3 regions of the Enterobacter cloacae complex sp. HYC003_NIDB genome follow, and region 3 is predicted to be linked to each of the others. Evidence: predicted binding sites of a transcription regulator. Region 3 holds the regulator's gene; each other region holds the start of a gene.
The links. Region 3 encodes PurR, which represses purine synthesis genes. Its sites were predicted from a motif close to CANGCAAACGTTTGCNTG; they were not measured.
Positions count from the first base shown of each region.

Region 1: purE (5-(carboxyamino)imidazole ribonucleotide mutase) is a predicted target of PurR. The motif match lies at 1,037-1,054, and genes of this name have one in related genera.
Region 2: pyrD (quinone-dependent dihydroorotate dehydrogenase) is a predicted target of PurR. The motif match lies at 1,317-1,334, and genes of this name have one in related genera.

Region 1 covers NZ_CP114220.1:3,674,657-3,676,922, forward strand. The annotation lists gene ppiB (peptidylprolyl isomerase B) at 1-279, shown strand, start outside; gene lpxH (UDP-2,3-diacylglucosamine diphosphatase) at 283-1,005, shown strand; gene purE (5-(carboxyamino)imidazole ribonucleotide mutase) at 1,125-1,634, shown strand; gene purK (5-(carboxyamino)imidazole ribonucleotide synthase) at 1,631-2,266, shown strand, end outside.
Region 2 covers NZ_CP114220.1:3,130,620-3,132,885, forward strand. The annotation lists gene zapC (cell division protein ZapC) at 1-44, opposite strand, end outside; gene pyrD (quinone-dependent dihydroorotate dehydrogenase) at 211-1,221, opposite strand; gene ssuE (NADPH-dependent FMN reductase) at 1,470-2,045, shown strand; gene O1722_RS15050 (sulfonate ABC transporter substrate-binding protein) at 2,038-2,266, shown strand, end outside.
Region 3 covers NZ_CP114220.1:2,819,751-2,822,016, reverse strand. The annotation lists gene punR (DNA-binding transcriptional activator PunR) at 1-489, shown strand, start outside; gene purR (HTH-type transcriptional repressor PurR) at 507-1,532, opposite strand; gene cydH (cytochrome bd-I oxidase subunit CydH) at 1,830-1,919, shown strand; gene O1722_RS13410 (MFS transporter) at 2,081-2,266, shown strand, end outside.

The DNA of each region.
Region 1 (2,266 bases), 850 kb from region 3:
AACAACGGCCTGAAAAACACCCGTGGTACGCTGGCAATGGCCCGTACTCAGGCGCCACACTCTGCGACCGCACAGTTCTTCATCAACGTAGCGGACAACGACTTCCTGAACTTCTCTGGCGAAAGTCTGCAAGGCTGGGGCTACTGCGTATTCGCAGAAGTGGTTGAAGGGATGGACGTGGTCGACAAGATCAAAGCCGTTTCTACTGGCCGCAGCGGTATGCACCAGGACGTTCCTAAAGAAGACGTTGTGATCACAAGCGTGACCGTCAGCGAGTAATTCGTGGCGACACTCTTTATTGCGGATCTGCATCTGCAAACAGAAGAACCGGCGATAACCGCCGGTTTTCTGCGTTTTTTACGCGGTGAAGCGAAAAGCGCCGACGCGCTGTACATTCTGGGCGACCTGTTTGAGGCCTGGATAGGCGACGACGATCCGAACCCGCTGCACCGTGAGATAGCTGCGGCCATTAAAGTGCTGGTGGATTCCGGCGTCCCCTGCTATTTCATTCACGGCAACCGTGATTTCCTGATCGGCCAGCGCTACGCCCGCGAGAGCGGTATGACGCTGCTGCCGGAAGAGCAGGTGCTCAACCTCTATGGCCGCAATATTCTGATCATGCACGGCGACACGCTCTGCACTGACGATACCGGCTACCTGGCGTTTCGCGCCAAAGTTCACACCCCGTGGATCCAGAAAGTGTTCCTCGCCCTGCCACTGTTTATCCGCAACCGCATCGCCGCCAGAATGCGCGCGGGCAGCAAGGCCGCCAACAGCAGCAAATCGATGACCATCATGGACGTCAATCCGCAGGCGGTGGTGAAGGTGATGGAGAAGCATCGCGTTCAGTGGTTGATCCACGGCCATACCCATCGTCCCGATGTGCATTCCCTTATCGCCAACGGCGAGCCCGCCCATCGCGTGGTTTTAGGCGCCTGGCACAGCGAAGGATCGATGGTCAAAGTTACGCCGGAAGGTGTGGAACTGATCGCCTTCCCGTTTTAACGCCTCCCCGTCTTTTCGCTCATTTCCCGACCACGCAACCGTTTTCCTTGCCGGTATTACATGCTATTCTCTGTGCCCTCGAAAGCAGTGTGTTCCGCACCACAGGAGTTTTAAGACGCATGTCTTCCCGCAATAATCCGGCGCGTGTCGCCATCGTGATGGGGTCCAAAAGCGACTGGGCTACCATGCAGTTCGCCGCCGAAATCTTTGAAATCCTGAATGTTCCGCACCACGTCGAAGTGGTTTCCGCACACCGTACCCCGGACAAACTGTTCAGCTTCGCCGAAAGCGCCGAAGAGAACGGTTACGAGGTGATCATTGCCGGTGCGGGCGGCGCAGCACATCTGCCGGGCATGATTGCCGCCAAAACGCTGGTGCCGGTACTGGGTGTTCCCGTGCAAAGCGCCGCGTTAAGCGGGGTGGATAGCCTTTACTCTATTGTCCAGATGCCGCGCGGTATTCCTGTCGGTACCCTGGCGATTGGTAAAGCAGGTGCGGCAAATGCCGCCCTGCTGGCCGCGCAGATCCTGGCGACGCATGATAAAGATTTGCACCAGCGTCTGGCGGAGTGGCGTAAAGCCCAGACCGATGAGGTGCTGGATAACCCGGATCCGCGGGGTGCAGCATGAAGCAGGTTTGCGTTCTTGGTAATGGTCAGCTTGGCCGGATGCTACGTCAGGCCGGTGAGCCGCTGGGTATTGCCGTCTGGCCCGTCGGGCTGGATGCCGAGCCGGAAGCCGTGCCGTTCCATCAGAGCGTGATCACCGCCGAAATTGAACGCTGGCCGGAAACCGCCCTGACCCGCGAGCTGGCGCGCCATAACGCCTTTGTGAACCGCGACGTCTTCCCGATCATTGCCGACCGTCTCACGCAAAAACAGCTTTTCGACAAGCTCGGCCTCGCGACCGCGCCGTGGCAGCTGCTTTCCGATAAGCGCGAGTGGGATGACGTGTTTGCGATGCTGGGAGACCTGGCGATTGTGAAGCGTCGCGTCGGCGGCTACGACGGCCGCGGGCAGTGGCGCCTGCGCGCGAACGACACCGCCGAGTTGCCGGACGACTGCTACGGCGAGTGCATTGTTGAGCAGGGCATTAACTTTAGCGGTGAAGTGTCGCTGGTTGGCGCGCGCGGGCATGACGGGCACACCGTTTTTTACCCGCTAACGCATAACCTGCATCAGGACGGGATTCTGCGCACCAGCGTCGCCTTCCCGCAGGCCAATGCTGACCAGCAGGCGCAGGCGGAAGAGATGCTCTCTGCC
Region 2 (2,266 bases), 310 kb from region 3:
TCACAAAAATACCAGCGCCAGTTATCGTCAGGTTTAATTCGCATGTTTCTCTCCCGTCCCCTAAACGTCCTGTACTAAAAATGTCCTGTTTGCCGCTTCGCTTATAACACTAGTAATAAAAGACTATAATGTTTAAATAAGCAACAATGACGGAATATAAAACAACCAGGGCTGGAAATAAAGCCCTGGTTGTCTGATTAAGAGAAAAGATTAGATATGCGTGACGATTTCTTTAATCAGCGGCGGCCCTTTAAAAATAAAGCCGGAATAAATTTGCACCAGCGATGCACCTGCCGCCATCTTCTCACGTGCAGCGATGACAGAGTCAATGCCACCCACGCCAATAATCGGCAGCTGACCTTTTAATTCTGCGGAGAGTGCGCGAATAATTTCGGTGCTTTTTAATTGTACCGGACGGCCACTTAATCCACCCGCTTCGTCACAGTTTTTCATTCCCTGAACGAGAGAGCGATCGAGTGTTGTATTGGTTGCAATCACACCATCAATATTATGGCGAACTAAACTGTCGGCAACCTGGATCAATTCTTCTGCCGAAAGATCCGGGGCGATCTTAACCGCGACCGGAACATATTTATGGTGGATCGCCTGTAGCGCCGTTTGTTTATTTTTAATGGCGCTAAGAAGATCGTCGAGCGCTTCGCCATATTGTAATGAACGCAGCCCTGGGGTGTTAGGCGAAGATATATTCACCGCAATATAACCGGCATAGGCATAGACTTTTTCCATACAAATCAGATAGTCATCTTTACCCTGCTCGACCGGCGTGTCTTTATTTTTGCCAATATTAATACCCAGCACGCCATCAAAATGGGCTTTCTTAACGTTCTCAACCAGATGATCGACGCCAAGGTTATTAAAGCCCATGCGGTTGATCAGCCCCTCGGCTTCAACCAGGCGAAACAGACGTGGCTTGTCATTTCCCGGCTGCGGACGCGGCGTCACCGTCCCGATTTCGATCGAGCCAAAGCCCATCGCACCGAGTGCATCAATGCATTCGCCATTTTTGTCCAGACCGGCCGCCAGGCCCAGTGGATTTTTGAAAGTCAGGCCCATGCACTGAACTGGTTTTTCCGGCACGTTTTGACGCACCAGCGCGGCCAGAGGCGTTCCTGTAATACGGCGTAACTGCTGAAATGTAAATTCATGAGCGCGCTCAGGATCGAGCTGGAAAAGGGCTTTACGAACGAAGGGGTAGTACATGAACTCTCCTGGATTCCCGGTGTGCAAACCGGGAGGGGATTATGTGCGATTCCGCCCGGAAAGGGAATTGACCTGTGGCAAAAAAAGCCACGTAAAACGCAATCGTTTACTTATCGGTTCGCTTCTTATGCATTTTTCTGCATTCATCCTGAGGATAAATCATTTAGTGGAATAACCACGCAATGTCACACTCCTGAAATTGTTATGAATGTTAGATAAAAGCAAACAATTAGTTATAAGGAGCAACCATGCGCGTCATTACCCTGGCCGGAAGCCCCCGCTTCCCCTCTCGCTCCAGCGCACTGCTGGAATACGCTCGCGAAAAGCTTAATGCTCTGGATGTCGAAGTGTGTCACTGGAATTTGCACAATTTCGCGCCTGAAGATCTGCTCTACGCCCGTTTCGACAGCCCGGCGCTGAAAACCCTGATCGAACAACTTAAGAGTGCTGACGGGCTGGTCGTCGCGACACCGATTTATAAAGCCTCTTTTTCCGGCGCACTGAAAACGCTGCTCGATCTGCTGCCCGAACGCGCGCTGGACGGTAAGGTCGTCCTGCCGCTGGCCACAGGCGGTACGGTAGCCCATTTACTGGCGGTGGATTATGCCCTCAAGCCGGTTCTGAACGCGCTGAAAGCGCAGGAGATCCTGCATGGCGTCTTCGCTGACGACTCACAGATAATCGACTACCAGCATAAACCCCATTTCACGCCGAATCTGCAAACCCGCCTCGACAGTGCGCTCGAAACCTTCTGGCACGCCCTGAACCGTCGGGATCGCCACGCGGCAGCATTTCATCAATCACAAGGAGTGGCGCATGTTTAAAACAGTTACCCGTATCGGGCTGGCAGGTCTGCTGGCAGTGGCGTCGCTGGCTCAGGCGGCGGAGAAAGCGCCGGAGAGCCTGCGTATCGGTTATCAGAAAGGCAGCGTCAGCATGGTGCTGGCGAAAAGCCATGCGTTGCTTGAGAAGCGTTTCCCGGAGACCAAATTCTCATGGGTCGAGTTCCCTGCCGGACCACAGATGCTGGAGGCGCTGAACGTCG
Region 3 (2,266 bases):
GCGGAGATGGCGATTGGTGCAACCCAGGCGATCCCGGTTGGGGGGCGCTACGCGTTTCGCGACATGGGCATGCTGAGCTGGACCTGCGTGGTCGCGCGCGATCACCCGCTGGCGGCGCAGGAAGGTCCGCTGAGCGATGACACCTTACGCAACTGGCCCTCGCTGGTGCTGGAAGATACCTCCCGCTCGCTGCCCAAGCGCATTACCTGGCTGCTGGATAATCAGCGCCGCGTGGTCGCGCCGGACTGGGAGTCGTCGGCCACCTGTCTGAGCGCGGGGCTGTGCGTTGGCATGGTGCCGGTGCATTTTGCGCGCCCGCGCATCGATGCGGGAGAGTGGGTGGCCTTGACGCTGGAAAACCCCTTCCCGGATGCCGCGTGCTGTCTGACGTGGCAGCAAAACGACGTCTCGCCCGCCATGGACTGGCTGCTGGATTATCTGGGCGACAGCGAAACGCTGAACCGGGAGTGGTTGCGGGAACCAGCATAGCTGGTCCCGTAAAGTGATTAACGACGGTAGTCGCGGAACGGACCGTCCGCAACGGAACGGCGTTCAATCAGGCGCGGGTGAACTTCAATGGACTGGGACTGTTCACGCTTGTTGACGATCCTGTCCAGCAGCATGTTGAAGGCCGTTTCACCCAGCGAATCTTTCGGCTGGTGAATGGTGGTCAGCGCCGGGGTAAAGAAGCGGGCGTTGCGCACGTTGTCATAGCCGATCACCGAGATATCCTGCGGGACGCGCAGGCCGAGTTCATCCGCCGCGCAGAGCGCGCCCATCGCCATGATGTCGCCGCCGCAGAACACCGCGGTAGGGCGATGCGGCTGGGAGACGATCTGCTGCATGGCGCGATAGCCCGACTCCGGCTCGAAGTCGCCCTGAACAATCCAGTTTTCCGGCACGGTGATCAGCGCCTCTTCCATCGCTTTCATGAAACCGGCCAGACGGCCAGCTCCGGTGTTACGCTCCAGCGGACCCGGGATCACGCCAATTTCACGATGACCGCGTTCTACCAGATAACGCCCCGCCATGTAGCCGCCTTCAAAGGCGTTATCAATTACGGAGTCGGTGAAGTCTGCGCGCGCTTCGCCCCAGTCCATGACCACCATCGGAATGTGGCGATACTCTTCCAGCATGGAAAGGACCGACTCAGGGTATTCAGAACACATTACCAGCAGGCCGTCGACGCGCTTTTGCGCCATCATTGACAGGTAAGCGCGCTGTTTTTCAATGTTGTTCCACGCGTTGCCCAGAATCAGGGTATAGCCTTTCTGGAAGCAGTTTTTTTCAACGGCTTCGATGATTTCAGCAAAGTAGGCCGCTTCACTGCTGGTGGCCAGCAGGCCAATCGATTTGGTGTGATTAACCTTCAGGCTGCGGGCGACGGCACTTGGCGAGTAGTGCAGTTCTTTGATTGCCGCCCAGACGGCATTACGCGTCTCTTCAGCGACGAAACGCGTTTTGTTAATAACATGTGATACGGTTGTGGTGGAAACGTTTGCGCGTTTTGCTACGTCTTTAATTGTTGCCATTAAATGTCACTCCAGACCATATCCTAAGCTCCTGAAAAAATTGAAGGTAAACGTTTGCCTTCTCTCACCCTTATCACGCAAACATGAGTTGCGACACGCCGGGAAAACGACACAGGACGTCAGGAGGGGGTCAGTGGCCGGTACGCTAATAAATTTAGCGTGGAATTTTGTCCTATCTTGATGAAAAGGGGAAGAGGTAAAGTGGATATCCGCTTAAATCCTGGAAGATTTTTGACCTGAACTGTGTAAAAATGAGCAAGCTCACTTTTCGTAGGGTGAATAAAAGGAGAAAAATTGATGAGTACCGATCTGAAGTTTTCGCTGTTTACCACCATTGTTGTTCTTGCCCTGATTGTTGCGGGTGGTTTAACCGCTGCGCTGCACTGATTCAGGAGGGGGGAGAACCTTCTCCCTCTCTTGCCGCTATTGTTACCTCTCCGGCAAAAATCTTTTGCCAAAATGTTAACTTCTCATTTTTTGTGATTGATGTCATGCTTTTGACTTCTTAGTTCTGTGCCGGGTTATGGCACGGTATCCGGAGTCTCTTCATGAAAATCAATTTTCCCCTGCTGGCCCTGGCGATTGGCGCCTTTGGGATTGGCACCACTGAATTCTCCCCTATGGGGTTATTGCCTGTTATCGCCCGGGGTGTGGACGTCTCAATTCCTGCGGCCGGTATGTTAATTAGCGCCTACGCGATTGGCGTGATGGTGGGCGCGCCGCTGATGACGCTG